DNA from 3 places in the Specibacter sp. NPDC078692 genome. Region 1 is predicted to be linked to each of the others. Evidence: riboswitches for the same ligand, from Rfam matches in the RefSeq annotation. Region 1 holds a riboswitch; each other region holds the start of a gene.
The links. A riboswitch is a leader RNA that binds a small molecule or an ion and turns the genes downstream of it on or off. The one in region 1 is predicted to bind S-adenosylmethionine.
Positions count from the first base shown of each region.

Region 2: linked by a shared signal. The riboswitch ahead of AB0O97_RS02160 (DUF1737 domain-containing protein) and the one ahead of AB0O97_RS07660 (OsmC family protein) in region 1 are both predicted to bind S-adenosylmethionine.
Region 3: linked by a shared signal. The riboswitch ahead of AB0O97_RS15525 (ABC transporter ATP-binding protein) and the one ahead of AB0O97_RS07660 (OsmC family protein) in region 1 are both predicted to bind S-adenosylmethionine.

Region 1 covers NZ_JBFBLV010000008.1:2,119-6,202, forward strand. The annotation lists gene AB0O97_RS07655 (ABC-F family ATP-binding cassette domain-containing protein) at 1-1,475, opposite strand, end outside; SAM riboswitch class IV at 1,706-1,825, shown strand; gene AB0O97_RS07660 (OsmC family protein) at 1,863-2,426, shown strand; gene AB0O97_RS07665 (NAD(P)-binding domain-containing protein) at 2,620-3,318, opposite strand; gene AB0O97_RS07670 (LLM class flavin-dependent oxidoreductase) at 3,315-4,084, opposite strand, start outside.
Region 2 covers NZ_JBFBLV010000002.1:156,272-160,355, forward strand. The annotation lists gene AB0O97_RS02145 (GNAT family protein) at 1-3, shown strand, start outside; gene AB0O97_RS02150 (aminodeoxychorismate lyase) at 81-992, shown strand; gene AB0O97_RS02155 (Pr6Pr family membrane protein) at 1,001-1,645, opposite strand; SAM riboswitch class IV at 1,758-1,877, shown strand; gene AB0O97_RS02160 (DUF1737 domain-containing protein) at 1,967-2,227, shown strand; gene AB0O97_RS02165 (rhodanese-like domain-containing protein) at 2,224-2,616, shown strand; gene AB0O97_RS02170 (O-succinylhomoserine sulfhydrylase) at 2,730-3,941, shown strand.
Region 3 covers NZ_JBFBLV010000025.1:31,876-35,959, reverse strand. The annotation lists gene AB0O97_RS15540 (hypothetical protein) at 1-44, opposite strand, end outside; gene AB0O97_RS15535 (polysaccharide deacetylase family protein) at 77-1,033, opposite strand; gene AB0O97_RS15530 (CoA-binding protein) at 1,084-1,500, opposite strand; SAM riboswitch class I at 1,595-1,708, shown strand; gene AB0O97_RS15525 (ABC transporter ATP-binding protein) at 1,799-2,560, shown strand; gene AB0O97_RS15520 (aliphatic sulfonate ABC transporter substrate-binding protein) at 2,618-3,658, shown strand; gene AB0O97_RS15515 (ABC transporter permease) at 3,655-4,084, shown strand, end outside.

The sequences.
Region 1 (4,084 bases):
TCGTCGAGTACCAGTACATTCACACCGCGGGCCTGCAGCAACGCCAGTGAGGCGCGGGTGCGTTCGCCGGGGGAAAGGGCGCCCACCGGGCTGGTCACCTGATCGGCCTTGAGGCCGAATTTGGCCAGCAGTGTGCGCACCTCGGCTTGATTCAGCTCCGGCACCAGAGCCTCAAACGCATCCCCCAAGGGAGCGGCTTCCGGGAATTGGCTGCGGGCCTGATCAATCTCACCGATGGCCACGTTAGCACCCAAGGAGGCGACGCCGTCGTCCGGGGTAGTGCGGCCCAGCAGCAACCGCAAAAGGGTGGACTTCCCGGCACCATTGGGGCCGGTGATGCCAATGCGTTCACCGGCGTTGACCTGCGCCGAGACCGGGCCGAGCGTGAAATCCCCCTGCCGGACTACAGCTTCGTTCAGGGTGGAAACTACGGTGCTGGAGCGCGGGGCTGCGCCAATGCTGAACTGCAACGCCCATTCCTTGCGTGGCTCCTCAACTTCGTCCAGACGGGCGATCCTGGACTCCATCTGCCGCACCTTCTGCGCCTGCTTCTCGCTGGATTCGCTGGCCGCCTTGCGCCGAATCTTGTCATTGTCGGGGCTCTTTTTCATGGCGTTGCGCACGCCCTGGGAGCTCCATTCGCGCTGTACACGGGCCCGTCCCACGAGGTCAGCCTTTTTGTCGGCGAACTCGTCATAGGCCTCCCGGGCGTGGCGTTTGGCGATGGCGCGTTCCTCGAGGAAGGAATCGTAGCCGCCGTCGTACACGCCCACCTTGTTCTGTGCCAGATCCAGCTCCACCACGGAGGTGATGGTGCGAGCCAGGAACTCACGATCGTGGGACACCAGCACCACCCCGCCACGCAGTCCCTTCACGAACTCCTCGAGCCGGGCCAGCCCGGCCAGATCCAGATCGTTGGTGGGCTCATCTAGTAGCACGATGTCGAAGCGGCTCAACAGGAGCGCGGCCAGGGCAACGCGCGCGGCCTGCCCGCCAGAAAGCCCTGTCATGGCGGCCTCGGGGCCAACATCCAGACCGAGCTCGGCCAGGGTGGCTGGGATGCGCTCATCGAGGTCTGCGGCGCCGCACGCCAGCCAGTGATCCAGAGCTGTGGCGTAGCGGTCGTCGTCGGCGGAATTGCCGGAACCCAGGGCTTCGGCGGAGGATTCCATGGCTTCAGTGGCGGCGGTGCAGCCGGTGCGCCGGCCAATGTACGCGGCGATACTCTCGCCGTCGAGTCGCTCATGCTCCTGCGACAACCATCCGACGAAGGCGTCCTGCGGTGCTGTGCTCACGGTGCCGCCTTGCGGGGTTGCAGCGCCGGCGAGGAGGCTCAAAAGTGTTGATTTTCCGGCTCCGTTGGCGCCGACTACGCCAATGACGTCGCCGGGGGCCACCGTGAAGGAGAGACCAGTGAACAGGGTGCGGTGGGCGTGGCCGCCGGAAAGGTCCTTTGCCACAAGTGTTGCGCTCATGTATCCATCTTAAGTTGCTTCTAGGTGGTGGACGGACCTGCCCTCCGGAGCTGCTGGACCTGCCTTCCGCTCCTGCCTGTCCCGGCGGAGCCTGATGTCGAATTCATCCGTGAGTTATGGCTGTTTAGAGCACCCTAAACGGCCATAACTCACGGATGGATGTCGTGATGTTGCCCTGTGTGACGGAATCCTTGCCCGCGGGGACCAGTGGTAGGCAGACTGAGAGTCAGAATCAAGAGTTTCGACCATGCGGCCCTGGCCGGTCGAACGGCAACCCTCGCAACCATAGTGGGGTGCCCCAGGTGAGGATTCGACGCCTTCGACACCAGCCGTTGGCGTAAGTATGGCGCAGTGCCTCGCACTCGCCTTCATACGAAGGACACCACCATGAGTGAAGCAACACTTAGCGAATCAACTTTTATCCCGTCGATCGATGACGCAGCCCTCCGTTCAGCCCGCCTCGGCGAGGCCGGTGCAGCATGGGCGCAGCGGATCGGTGCCAACCCGGATAGCGCAAAGCTGACCTACAAAGTTGACGGCGTGGGCGTGGGTTCGGTGGCCACCCGCATCAGCTCCGGAAAGCACCAATTCACCGTGGACGAGCCCGCCGCGTTGGCCGGCGACGACGTGGCTGCCAGCCCGGTGGAATACGCGTTGGGTGCCATCATTTCCTGCCAAGTTGTGGTGTACCGGCTGTACGCCGAGCAGCTCGGCATTCAGGTGGATGACATCACCATCAACGCCGAGGGGGATCTGGACGTGCGCGGCCTATTTGGTCTGGATGACACCGTGCGCCCGGGGTTCAGTGATATCCGTCTGGCAGTGAACATCAGCGGTCCGGAAACACAGGAACGGTATGACGAACTGGCCCGCACCGTGGAGGCGCGTTGCCCCGTCCAAGATCTATTCAGTAACCCGACACCGTTCCGCACCTTCATCACCAAGGTGTGAGCGCTGATTTAGATGCTGGTCCAGACGGCGCTAGCCGGTGCGTGATCGAGGATAAAGCATAGGGAATCGACCGCACCGGCAAGCGTCGGGCTCAGATCCAGAGACCTAAGTGTCCAGAGGAATAGCCGCCTATGCCTCTAAGCTTCAAGGCTTCAAGGCTTCAAGGCTTCAAGGCTTCAAAGCGTCAAGGCGTCTAGGCGACGGGGCTGAGCTCAGCTTGTGCAGTAGCGGCATGTGCCAGAAGTTCTGCCTGCAACCCAGCCTCATCGTAGGTGCCGGTGAAGATGGGGGTGTCCGGTTCGAATGCAGCGCCTTGGGCGAGGTGACCGGCGTCGACCGCGTCAAACCCCAGGTGCTCCACGAAGTTCAGCACCATAGCGCGAGTCTCGGGATCGTCCGAGGCAACGGCCAGCGCGCGGCGATCAGCGGCTCCGGCGTCACGGGCATCCAACTCCAGCTCGTGGTAGCCAATGTGGTTCAGCGATTTCGCGAGCCGGGCGCCGGGAAGATGGGCGTGCACCATTTCCGAGCTGGAGCGCGCCTCGGCCAGCTCTGGCATATCGCCGTTGGTGTCGCGCCAATAGTTCATGGTGTCCAGGACGTGCTTGCCGGCAAGAGCGGCCGGATCCAGCGTGCGGAATTTGTGCAGCGGCACCGAAAGCACCACCAAATCGGAGAGCTCCATGGCGTCCTGCGCTGAGACGGCGATGGCGCCGGGAGCCATGACAGAGACGATCAAGTCGATCTTTTTCGGGTCCCCGGAGGCGGCAATCAGCACACGGTAGCCGGCCTTGATGGCCTGCCGGGCAACGCCGGTGCCTACTTTTCCGGCGCCGAGGATGCCAATGGTGGTGGTTGCCGGATCGTGGAGGGCGGGGGACTGCTGGCTCATGCGCTTACCTTCTTTGTGTTGCGGAGTTCTGCATCGATCAAGGGCTTGACCTCGGTGCCGAAGAGTTCAATGGACTTCAGGACGTCGGTTTGCGGCACCGAGGCGAAATCCATTTCCAGGATGTGGCGGTCGTGGCCCATGTGCTGATGCGTGAGCAGGATCTTCTCGGCGACCTGTTCCGGGGTACCTGTATAGATGGCGCCGGCCGGTGCGGTCTGCATGTTGTAGCTGATGCGGTTGGGAGGGGTGAAGCCGCGCTCGCGGGCAATGTCCTCCATGACTCGGCGCCAGTACGGGTAAAACGTCTCCGTGGCATTGTTCTTACTGACAAGTCCGACGGCGCTGACCCCCACCTTGAGTGCCTTGGCATCGTGCCCGGCTTGCTCGGCTCCGGCCCGGAAGAGCTGCGCGTGCCGGGCGAAGTTGCTGACGGCTCCGCCGAGCAGTGCGTAGATGACGTTGGTGCCCAATGCTGCGGCCCGTGCTGTTGAGCTGGGGGTGCCACCCGTGGCGATCCAGATGTCCAGATTGTTGTTGACGGGACGAGGATAGATGGTGGCGTCCTCCAATGCGGGCCGGAACTTGCCGCTCCACGTGATGGGCTCTTCCTTGCGGCCGGCCTCATTGAGCGCCAGCAATAGGGCGATCTTCTCTTCGTAAAGTTCCTCGTAATCGTTCAAGTCGGCGCCGAAGAGCGGGTAGGACTCAATAAAGGAGCCACGCCCCGCTGTCAGTTCCGCGCGGCCTCCCGACAGCAGGTCCAAGG
Region 2 (4,084 bases), on a different contig from region 1:
TAGAGTTCCGGCCGCACTAAGGCGAGGGGCCCCGGCCGAGGAACGATGGTTGGGGAGCGGGTGGGGATATGCTCGACACCATGACTGTTTTGGTGTTCCTAGACCCCGCCCATCCGCACGGCAGGCTGGCAGATCCCGCCCAGCCGAGCATTCTGGCCACGGACCAGGGCGTCACCCGCGGCGATGGCATCTTCGAATCGATGCTGGCCGTGGACGGCGCAACTCGCAAAATTCAAGCTCATCTTGACCGGCTCGCCACATCCGCCCGCACCATGGACTTGGAGATTCCGGCTGCGGAGCTGTGGCAAGCCGCCATCACGACGGCGCTCACGGCTTACTCCGTCAGCGATGCCGCCGCTACCGGCGAGCCAGGTCAATGTGTGGTGAAGCTGGTCGTCACCCGCGGGCCCGAGGGCGCCAACTCCCCCACAGCCTGGGTTACGGTCAGCCCAGTCTCGCTCGCACTGGCCGCACAACGCGCCAAGGGCTTGGACGTCCTACTACTGGAGCGCGGCTACGACAGCGACATTTCTGCCCGCGCACCGTGGCTACTGATGGGCGCCAAAACCCTTTCCTACGCCGTCAATATGGCGGCCTTGCGCCACGCCCATAGCCAAGGCGCCGATGACGTGATCTTTACCAGCGGCGACCAGCTCGTACTGGAAGGGCCGACGTCGTCGGTACTTTTGGCACACATCTCCGACGACTCCGGCGTGCCAGTCAAGCGACTCATCACGCCCCATCTGGACACCGGAATCCTGCCCGGCACCACGCAAGGCGCCCTCTTTGCAGCCGCAAAAGCCGCAGGCTGGGAGCTGGGTTACGGGCCTGTTACTCCGGCTGATCTGCTGGATGCCGATGCCGTGTGGTTGATTTCCAGCCTGCGTCTGTTGGCTCCCGTTAACACCATTGACGGCCAAGAGATTGGCACGCCGGAGATCCGTTCGGAGTTGACAGCGGAACTTTCAAGGCTTCTCGCACAGACCCTCTAACTGCCGAGTTAAACCGCAGAAGCTGCCACTGCCCGCCGGGCCGAGCGCCCGCTCAGCCAATTACCCAACCACATGATCAGAAATGTCATGGCCACGAAGGCCACGGCGATGATGAGGCAAGTCAGCAGGACGGGACCATATCCGCCGTCGGACGGGTTGAGGAAGGGGTAGGCGTACCAGGTGATGGCCGCGCCGCGAATGATCGAATACGCCAAATACGCCAGCGGGAACGCGATGGCGACGAGCACGCGTTTGTAGGCGATGGGGTGGCGCGGCGGGGTGATGAGCCAGTCGGCCACGATCGCCACAGGCATCACATAGTGCAGCCACGTGTTGATCCAGGGCAGGAGCGAACCCAAATCCACATCGCGCAGCAGGGCGCTGAAGACGATTCCCACCAACGCCATGCACACCACGGAAATGCAGCGCAACAGCGCCCACGCGGGTCCCAGATCCTTGCCGCGCCAGCTCAGCACCGACTCCACCACCAGCACCACGGCGGCAAAAATATTGGAGAGGTTGGTGAAATAGCTGAAGAAGTTCAGCACGCTGAAGCCGTGGCCAATGTGAATGCCCAGCTGGATTCCCACGGCGACCAAGGTCACCGCGCCAAAGAGGAAACGGACGGCGATGAAGGCGCGGCTGAGGCTCATGGATTCATACTGTCAGCTCATGGGCTGCGCGTCTGTAGTGCTGCCGTCATTTTGCGCCATACATGCACTTCTTAGGGTCCCAAGGGGCGGTGGATGTGTTAGTTTCAAAGGGAGTAATGAGTGCCAGTGTCAAGCCCTGACTTGCTGGCCGGCAACCCTCTTTCCGGCGGGGTGCCTCAGGTGACTACTCGGCAAACCCAGCTTCCACGGCTGAAGTTTGCAAGCGCGAACCCCGGTGCGGTAACTCAATGTCCAAATTTTTTGAGCACCGTCCTCAGCTCTCGCTTGCAGCCTTGCGGCCACTTGCAATGAGGAGAGAACATGTCCGCGGACGAATCACCCCTGGCCTACCGGCTCATCACCGGTCCCGACGATCGCTCCTTCTGCGAGCGCATCTCAGCAGCCCTCGACGAAGGCTATGTGCTTCACGGAGGGCCGGCCGTCACCTTTAATGGCACGAACGTGATCTGCGCCCAGGCCGTGATCCTCCCCCAGGCAGTTGCCAGTAGCGACGCCGCCGTGGCTAACGCAGTGGACGATCTGGACGCCGAGCTGGAGTTCGACGGCGAGGGCATCGCGTGAGCTACGCAGGGGATCTGGCCCCGGCAACAGCTTGGGAACACCTAGCTGCCGGAGCCACCCTGGTGGATGTGCGCACCGAAGGTGAATGGACGCATATTGGCGTCCCCGACGTTTCCGCGCTGAACTCCGAACCGGTCTTCATCCAGTGGAATCTGTCTGACGGCACCAACAACCCCCAGTTCCTGGAACAGCTACAGGCCGCAGTGCCCGCCGAGAAGCCGCTGGTTTTGCTGTGCCGTTCGGGCGTCCGATCCATCGCGGCGGCCGAGGCAGCAACTGCGGCCGGCTACACGGCGTACAACGTACTCGAGGGATTCGAGGGTCAACCCGACCGCTTCGGCGACCGTGTCCTGAACGGTTGGAAAAACCGCAATCTACCCTGGTACTAACGCCTTTCCTCGGAACGCGGCATGCGGAACGCCGCGTCCCGCGCGTCTGCACTGTGCCATCGCATGCCAGCATCCAGCCTCCTCACTCACCAGCGAATGCCAAGGACAAGTAATTGAGCAACTTTAACGAGCACGCAGCCACCTGGTCCCCGGACACGGCTGCCGTGCGCGGCGGGCTTGACCGCACCAACTTCCAAGAGACCTCCGAGGCCCTGTTTCTGAACTCCGGCTTTGTGTACGAATCCGCCGAGGCCGCCGAGGCGTCCTTCACCGGAGAAGTGGACCGTTTTGTGTACTCGCGGTACGGCAACCCGTCCGTGGCCACGTTTCAGGAACGGTTGCGGCTACTCGAAGGCAAAGAAGCGTGCTTTGCGACGGCGTCCGGCATGTCCGCCGTATTCACCGCTTTGGGTGCCTTGTTGGGTGCCGGGGACCGGGTGGTGGCGTCGCGCTCACTGTTCGGCTCCTGCTTTGTGATACTGAATGAGCTGCTCCCGCGCTGGGGTGTGGAGACGGTGTTCGTTGACGGACCGGATCTGGATCAGTGGCGCGAGGCGTTGAGTGTGCCCACCACGGCCGTCTTCTTTGAATCCCCATCCAACCCCATGCAGGAAATTGTGGATGTTCAGGCCGTGTGCGATCTAGCCCATGCGGCGGGCGCGCAAGTGGTGGCGGACAACGTCTTCGCCACTCCCCTGTTGCAAAAGTGCGGCGACTTTGGTGCGGACATCATTGTGTACTCGGGCACCAAGCACATTGACGGTCAGGGCCGGGTGCTGGGCGGCGCCATCTTGGGCACCAAGGAATTCATCGATGGACCGGTCAAAAACCTGATGCGCCACACGGGGCCGGCATTGTCTGCCTTCAATGCTTGGGTGCTGACCAAAGGCCTGGAAACCATGAATCTGCGCGTGACACATTCCTGCAACAACGCACTGGCACTGGGCAAATTCCTAGAATCAGCACCGCAGGTAGCACGCGTGCTGTACCCGCATCTCCCCTCACACCCACAGTACGAGCTGGCCAAGAAGCAGATGAAGGCTGGCGGTACCGTGTTGACGTTCGAGCTGGCCGAACCCGCCAACGGCACCCGAAAGGATGCTGCCTTTGCGCTGCTCAATTCCCTATCCATCATCGATATTTCCAATAACCTTGGCGATACCAAATCACTCATCACGCACCCGGCCACTACCACGCACCGCGCTATGGGTCCGGAAGGCCGCGCAGCCATCGGACTCTCTGACGGTTTCTTGCGCCTCTCCGTTGGCCTCGAGGACGTAGAGGATCTGAAGCAGGATCTGGCCGCGGCACTGGCGGCTATCTAGTCGGCTGCACTTCCCCCTTCCCCACAAGCAGCGCGCCTTGCGCACCACGCTCGGGTAACCCGCGTCACATAGCTAATTCGCAAAGAAATTTTGTATCGATTCATTGACCTTCGACACAGTCTCGTGCAAGATGGGCGGTAAGC
Region 3 (4,084 bases), on a different contig from region 1:
GTGTGAACTTCGGTGGCGTCCCGGGTGCGATCTTCGTTTTCCACCGGCTTAAGCTCCTTCTATTTTCTACGTGATGCTACGGGGTGGCCAGATAATCTTCGAGCAGCACCACTTTGAGTCGGGCTGCTTTTTGCGCTTTGAGGAAGGCCGCGAGGTTTTCCGGGAATTCCTTCCTAAAATGCATGAGCACAATGTCCCCAGGTCGCAGCCCCGCGCCCACTTGGTAGTCCATTCCCCCTGCATTTGCCTTGCTTTCCCAATCCACAATGGCCTTCATGCCGCACTCCGCAACAGCCCGCCGGGTGGCCATGGTGTATGGGCCACCCGGCGGTCGGAAGAAGACCGGCCGGCGCCCGAACTGCTGTTCTTCGAAGTCAGCCATGCCGCAAATTTCGGCCTTTTGCTGCTCGTAGCTGAGCTGAATAAATCCCAGATTATGGGTCATGGTGTGGTTTTCAATGAGGTGTCCGGCCGCAGTGTATTTCCTGTAGAAATCTGAACTTCCGGCGATAAAATTGTGAGCCAGAAACAACGAGGCCTTGATCCCGTGCTGCTCCAGCAGCGCCAGGTCCGAGTCCCGCTTCACGGCGCCGTCGTCGATCGTCACGAACACCACCTTTTGCTCGGTAGGCACCTTGGTCAGCACCGGCGCCATCCCGTCGACGATGGGCGGCAGCACATAGTCCGGCACCAGCCCTTCAAGGGTGTCTACCCTCCCGGTGGCCGGGTTAGTCGCTGGCTGAGCGCTGGGGACTTCCGACGCCGGAGCTTGCGTACTCGAGGCAGTGCCAGTCGCCGCGGGGGTACTCGAGGCAGTGGCTCTCTCGGGAGGAGTTTTTGTGACCGGGTTGCTTGCGACGGGGGTACTTATGGGCGGCGCGGTAGTAGCTGGCGCAGTTACTGGGCCCGGCAGCGCTGAACTGTTGGTGTTGACCCACCACAGGCCGGTGGCCACGAGTGCAATCGCTAGGAGCAACACCGAAAAAGCCACCCAACGGCCACGGCTGGGTGAAAGGTCAAGATGGCGGGGCATGGCAGCTTTCCTTATTTCTGAAGATCGTCGTTCAGCACAGCCTGCGCCGCTTACAACCCGAGTTTTGCGGCTTCAATCTTGGGACAGGTATTCATCACCACGTCCAGTCCTGCAGCTTGTGCACGTTGGGCCGCGTCCTCGTCAATAACGCCCAGCTGGAGCCAGACAGCCTTGGCACCCACCGCGATGGCCTGGTCTACAACATCACCCACCCGGGTGGAATTTACAAAACAGTCCACCACGTCGATGGTTCCGGGGACCTCGGCCAAGGCTTTGTACCCCTTGGCACCATGGACGTCATCGCCTTTCAAACTCACCGGGATGATCTCCTGGCCCAGGTGCTGCTGGAGGTACAAGGAAACACCGACGGCAGGTCGCAGCGGATTACCGGACAAGCCCACAACAGCCCAGCGACCGGGTGTGGTCAAGAGCCGGCGGATGAGCTGCGGGTCATTGAGGTGTGCCATGTTACGAGCCTAGTCCTCCCACCGATTGTTACGCTTCGCGAACTCCACCCGCTTGCCGATTTCTGCCGCACACCACTACGTCCTAGTCTTGAGATGACCATCCCGAGCGGCCGAGAGATCTGGCTCATTGACGCCGCAGCAACCCTGGTTGACACCTTTGTAGAAGGAGTCATCGCCGGCAGGGTGCTACCGCCAGGAACGATGGAGTGTTGTGATGTCTGCTTTACTTTCGCCCTCGGTGTCTGCCGAACCAGTGGCGCCACCAACAATAGTTTCTGATCCCCAGGGCACTGCGGCCATGCCGGTTTCCTTTCATGGGCTTGGCAGGTCTTTCAGTTCCAAGGCCGGCACCCACACCGTGCTCCGTGATGTTTCCTTTGACATTCAGGCCGGGGAAATCGTAGCCCTACTGGGACCTTCTGGCTGCGGAAAATCCACCCTCCTGCGTGCCGTTGCCGGACTCGACGCTCCCAGCAGCGGCTCCGTGAGCATTGATGGAACAGCCGTAACCGGCATTGATTCACGCTGTGCCGTAGCCTTCCAGGAACCTCGGCTCCTGCCCTGGAAGTCGATCGCCAGCAACGTGGCGATCGGGGTTCCTGCCGGAGCCGACTCCGCCCGCAGCCGCCTCGTGGTGGAAAATCTGTTGGAACTGGTGGGTCTATCCGCCTTCGCCGGGCACCGGCCGCGGGAAATCTCCGGCGGCATGGCCCAGCGCGCATCCTTGGCCCGCGCCTTGGCTCGCAACCCTGGAGTTCTATTGCTTGACGAGCCCTTTGGCGCGCTGGATGCCCTGACTAGAATCACCATGCAGGACCTGCTGCTGGATATCCATTCGGCAGAACCGACCACGGTTCTGTTGGTCACTCACGACGTAGATGAGGCATTGCAGCTCGCGGACCGGATCATCCTGTTGGGCTCCGACGGCACGGACCAGCCCGGTTGCACCATTGTGCGCACCGTGGACGTGCCCGGCACACGCCCCCGCGACCGGGCATCAACAGAACTGGCCGGGCTGCGCAGCTCACTGCTTACCAGCCTCGGCGTCGACGGCCACTAGCCGCTACTTTTTACTTTCTCTCTTTCACTCTTCAGCACACCCATTTTAAGGACCACCATGTCTAATTCAGCTCTTTTCAACCGACGCTCATTCCTCGGATTCACAGCCGCCGTTTCCGCTTTGGCCCTTGCCGGCTGCACCGGTGAGAATGCAGCCACCGACGCTGCTGGCAAGGTGGGCGGCTCCGATACACTCAACATCGACTTCGCCACCTACAACCCGCTCAGCCTGATTATCAAGGAGAAGGGCTGGCTGGAGGCAACTCTGGCCGAGAAAAACGTCACCGTGAAGTGGTTGCAATCGGCTGGTTCCAACAAGGCCAATGAGGCACTGCGTGCTGGCGCCATCGACGTTGGTTCCACGGCAGGCTCCGCGGCGCTGTTGGCACGCGCCAACCGCTCCCCCATCAAGACAATCTCGCTCTACTCCCAGCCTGAGTGGGCGGCCCTAGTCACTAACAAGGACTCCGGTATTACCAAAGTTGCTGATCTCAAGGGCAAGTCCGTGGCGGCGACCAAGGGCACCGACCCCTACTTCTTCCTAGTCCAGGCCCTGGAAGAAGCCGGCCTGAGCACCAAGGACGTGACGGTGGAGAACCTCCAGCACGCTGACGGAAGAGCAGCTCTGGCGAACGGTTCAGTAGACGCGTGGTCTGGTCTGGATCCCATCATGGCCACAGCCGAGCAGGAAGGCGCCACCCTCTTCTACCGGAACCTTGATTTCAACACCTACGGATTCCTCAACGCCACCGAATCATTCCTCAAGGACAAGCCCGAGTTGGCACAGACCGTGGTGGACGCTTATGAAAAGGCTCGTATCTGGGCTGCGGCCAATCCTGAGGAAACGGCTCAGATCCTGGCAGATGCCGCTGGTCTGAAGCCAGCAGTTGCCACCACCGTGATTCTCGAGCGCAGCAACCTGGATGTCTCCGGAGTTCCGGGCGAGAAGCAGCGCGCCGTCTTGGCCAAGATTGGGCCCACCTTTGTTGAGCTCGGCGACGTCAAGACGCAGGCCGAAGTGGACACCGCTCTGGAGACCCTGCTGGATGATTCCTTCGCGCTGAAGGCAAATCCTGATTCAATCAAGGAATCCGCATGAGCCACCTAGGCAACCCCGGGGCAACAGGCAACGCTGTGCTGCCAACTTCTGTTGAAGGTTTCACCGCCGTCGGCGTCACCACGCTGAAGCCCGGCGCTCCAACACCAACACCCCGGATCCTTCGCGGTGCTGGCGGCTGGGTCAAGTTGGGCTTGGGCCTCATTCTTCCGGTCATCATTTTGCTCGCCTGGCAGCTCAGTACCGCGGCAGGTATTTTCTCTCCGGTCCAGCTACCCTCGCCACGATCAGTATTGGAGGCCGGGACAGAACTCATTGCCCGCAATGAGCTGTTCGGCCACATTGCCATCTCCACGCAGCGAGTCCTCCTTGGCTTCCTGATCGGAGCCGTGCTGGGTGTCTCTTTGGGAGCTCTTGTGGGGCTTTCAAAGGTCTCCGAGGTTCTGCTGGGGCCCACCATCGGCGCGC